DNA from 2 places in the Vibrio sp. PID23_8 genome. Region 2 is predicted to be linked to the other one. Evidence: predicted binding sites of a transcription regulator. Region 2 holds the regulator's gene; the other holds the start of a gene.
The links. The regulator CRP, encoded in region 2, controls carbon source genes, mostly activating them, when cyclic AMP is high. The targets are predictions, from matches to a motif close to TGTGANNNNNNTCACA.
Positions count from the first base shown of each region.

Region 1: a site for CRP is predicted at 766-781, ahead of AK966_RS10780 (glycogen/starch/alpha-glucan phosphorylase). Genes of this name have one in related genera too.

Region 1 is NZ_LIXE01000005.1:88,288-90,497, reverse strand. It holds gene malT (HTH-type transcriptional regulator MalT) at 1-347, opposite strand, end outside; gene AK966_RS10780 (glycogen/starch/alpha-glucan phosphorylase) at 916-2,210, shown strand, end outside.
Region 2 is NZ_LIXE01000011.1:16,466-18,675, forward strand. It holds gene AK966_RS15930 (phosphoribulokinase) at 1-589, shown strand, start outside; gene crp (cAMP-activated global transcriptional regulator CRP) at 828-1,460, shown strand; gene AK966_RS15940 (DUF1338 domain-containing protein) at 1,547-2,210, opposite strand, start outside.

The sequences.
Region 1 (2,210 bases), on a different contig from region 2:
ATCTCAGCGAAAACTTCGCTAAATAAAGAGCGTAAAGAAGAGAATTGACGCTTTTCAGCCAGCTTTTGAGCGTTAGAGCAACTGTAATTGGTTGCTTTGTTTAAAGCTTGTAGTAAGTAATTGACGAAACGGAAGCCATCATTGTCGCTATCGTCGATGCTATACCACCCGACGTTTGGCTTATCTGACAACCATTGAGCTGCCATGGTTGTTTTGCCGTAACCAGCAGGGGAGCGAAACAAAACCAGTTTGTAGTAAGGCGCATGTTGTAGTAAGTCCAACACTCGTGGGCGGACGATGGCATTGTGTAAGCGGCCGGGGCGAGTGAGTTTAGATGGAATCCACATTGTTAATTCTGTCCTTAAATTTTTGAGCTAGCGAAACTAGAAACAGACCCACACGACCAAATTTTGATTGTGTGCAAAAAATGTTAGGGTGGCGAGTCGCTTTGAATGGTACGACATGAGAAATGCTATTTACTTTGATCCACTTCCTAATTCTTAAGAACTGAGTAAACATTGCTCATCTACGCCCTAATTTTGTGATTTTAATCACCTAAATGTTGATTTTGTTAGTCTCGTGTAGATTGGGTTGCGCGATTTTTACAGAAAAACCATTAGCGTAAAATATTTTAATGTGATCGATAAGACAGTTTTTACATCCCAGTAAAAAGGTCAATTAAAAAAACGTCATGAATAAAATTTACTCTTTCTCTAAATTGGTTGTGATCTGAATCACTAGCAAGGGCAGGATCGACTGCTGTGTTGAGATTTAGATCACTAACTTTGCAATGCTCCCCCCCCTACGCCCTAGCCCCTACTCCTATCAGTGAGGAGATGCAGGAGGATGTTTCTTCACCTAGGGAAATGCACGATGTATGGCAGATGAATTACTACAAGACGTGAGAATTTCTTAATGAAACCTACTCAACAGAAACAATTTGACAAGAAGTCGTTCCAAGAAAGCGTGAAGAAACATCTATCTGTCACTTACGCACATACGATTGAAAATGCAGATAGCCGCGCTTGGTATCTAGCAATGGGGCGCGCATTGGCTGAATTCACAACATGCGATTTGTTGGCCACAGAAGAAGATCCTCGCATTAAGAATGCGAAAAGTGTTAACTACCTTTCACTAGAATTCCTTATCGGTCGTTTGACTGGTAACAACCTAATCAGCATGGGCCTTTACGAAGAGATCACTGAAGCAATGGCTGAACTAGGTCACAACCTAACAGACCTTCTAGAAGAAGAGCGTGACCCATCATTGGGTAACGGTGGTCTAGGTCGTCTAGCGGCATGTTTCATGGACTCATGTGCAGCGCAAGAATTCCCAACCGTAGGTTACGGCCTGCACTACGAATACGGTCTGTTTAAGCAGTCGTTCAAAGATGGTCGTCAACAAGAAGCGCCAGACGCATGGCGTGGCGTTGAAGGTTACCCATGGGAAATTGCTCGTCCAGAGCTCGCACAAGAAATCGGCTTCTATGGTCACGTTGAAGTGGTCAACGTGAACGGTAAAGAAGTTCGTAAATGGGTTCCTGGCATGTCTGTAAAAGCAATGCCTTGGGATCTACCTATTGTAGGTTACGAATCAGATACGGTTTACCCTCTACGTCTTTGGGAATGTCAGGCAATTGCACCATTCTCACTAGCTAGCTTTAACAATGGTGATTACTTCGAAGCGCAACACGCGCTGATCGACGCAGGTAACATCACCAAAGTGCTTTACCCGAACGATAACCACGAGAAAGGTAAAACACTGCGTCTAATGCAACAGTACTTCCACTCAGCAGCGTCTGTGCGCGACATCCTACGTCGCCACGAAGCAGCAGGTTACACGCTCGCGGAATTGCCGAAGCAAGAGACTATCCAGCTAAACGATACGCACCCAACGATTGCTATCCCTGAGCTAATGCGCATCCTAGTGGACGAGAAAGGTCTTACTTGGGAAGCGGCTTGGGAAATCAGCTCTCACACGTTCGCGTACACCAACCACACGCTACTACCAGAAGCGCTAGAGACATGGCCAGAGTCGCTAATCCAGCGTCTACTTCCACGTCATATGGAAATCATTTTTGAAATCAACCACCGCTTCCTACAAGAAGTTCGATCGATGTGGCCTGGTGACGGTGAGAAGCAAGCTAAGCTCTCTATCATTCAAGAAGGTTTCAACCGCATGGTTCGCATGGCTAACCTATGTGTCATCGG
Region 2 (2,210 bases):
ACGCCGCTATCTGCACACCTTTGATGAAGCCGTACCTTATAACCAAATGCCAGGCACCTTTACCCCGTGGCAAGGTTTACCTGAAAACAGTGACGTGCTGTTCTATGAAGGATTACACGGCGGCGTGGTCGATGGTGATGTCGATGTGGCTCAGCATGTTGATTTTCTGATTGGCATGGTGCCGATCGTGAACTTAGAGTGGATTCAAAAGTTCGTACGCGATACGCGCGACCGAGGTCACTCTCGTGAAGCCGTGATGGATTCAATCGTGCGCTCAATGGACGACTATCTTAACTACATTACACCACAGTTTTCTCGTACCCACATCAACTTTCAACGTGTCCCGACCGTGGATACGTCAAACCCACTTAACGCCAAAGGCATACCAAGTCTGGATGAAAGCTTTGTTGTTATTCGCCTTCGTGGCATTAAAAATGTCGATTTTCCTTATCTACTCGCTATGATTGACGGCTCATTTATGTCACGCCACAACACCATTGTCGTGCCCGGCGGTAAGATGAGCTTTGCCATGGAGCTCATCGTCAGGCCGATTCTGCAACAGCTCATCGAAACGGGTAAAATTGGTTAAAAACCTCGCGAATAAAGTGTTTACTTTTCATACCGTGATCATGTGCACATTTTTGCTTACAAAATCTCCACCATGGCACGATTAAAATCAAGAAATCGTTTTCGAAAAAGGATACTATTTCTAACCGAAACACAAGAGAGCTTGCAGTATAGAAAAGTATTCTTATTCTAGTAAGCTAATTCGGGCTTAGCTAAAATACGGATAGCGCAAGCGTACCCTGCAGAGGAAGTGATATATTATGGTTCTAGGTAAACCTCAAACCGACCCAACACTAGAGTGGTTTCTTTCACACTGTCATATTCATAAATACCCTTCAAAGAGCACGCTAATTCACGCGGGTGAGAAAGCTGAAACGTTGTACTACATCGTTAAAGGTTCTGTTGCGGTTCTTATCAAAGACGAAGAAGGTAAGGAGATGATCCTTTCTTACCTAAACCAAGGTGACTTCATTGGTGAACTAGGTCTATTCGAAGAAGACCAAGAGCGTACCGCATGGGTTCGTGCTAAATCTCCTTGTGAAGTGGCTGAAATTTCGTTCAAGAAATTCCGTCAACTTATTCAAGTAAACCCTGACATCCTAATGCGCCTTTCTGCGCAAATGGCTCGTCGCCTTCAAGTTACTAGCCAGAAAGTGGGTGACCTAGCGTTCCTAGACGTAACTGGTCGTATCGCTCAGACTCTTCTGAACCTTGCTAAGCAGCCAGATGCAATGACGCACCCAGACGGAATGCAAATCAAGATCACTCGTCAAGAAATCGGTCAAATCGTTGGCTGTTCTCGTGAGACAGTAGGCCGAATCTTGAAGATGCTAGAAGAGCAGAACCTAATTTCTGCACACGGCAAAACTATCGTTGTTTACGGGACTCGTTAATTCCGATTAACGTTTAAAAAATTCAAAGCCACCAATAGAAACATTGGTGGCTTTTTTGTTTTAGAAAAACACTGGATTAGCGCCCTCTATTTTTTTCCGTTTGTGCTCTCAAAGATCTTATCTGCCGATGCGGCAACAAATCCTGAGTACAAGTCACCGTTATCCATTGCGTAGCGCTTAGCAAACTCGTAAAAGCCTCCAGGAATCACTTCAACACCTTCCGTAAAGGCCACTGGCACTTTATCGGCCATGGTCGAAGATTGCTCTAGCAACACCTGTGGCGTACCTTTTACTTCGCCGCCGTTTTCGTTGATGGTGAAGCCTGCTGTGCGTAGGTGGTCGTTTACTTGCTTCACTTCTTGGTGTTGGTTAAGTTGGTTTACGCTCACGGTAAAGTGATTTGCGCCGTAACCATGTGCAGCAAGCCAAGAGGCATACTCACTCTCGTTCGCCAACGTTTGGAAATCAGCGTAACTAATCTCCCACAAACGTCCACCATACAAGAAGCCGCTGCCAATCAGCTTTGAAGCATCAACCTGCTCGACCAGTTTATGAACGATGTCTTGCAGCTCTGGCGAACATTCATCGACCTTCAACTCACTGATAAACACTTTTGGTTGCTTTGGATCTGGGTGCTCAAAGTGTTTTGCCACCAGCTTTTTGCTTTCAAATACGTAGTCACCACAGGCTTTATAACCCACTGTCAAAAATGGTTTCGCCAACGTTTCAATACCGAGGGGAGCGACATTA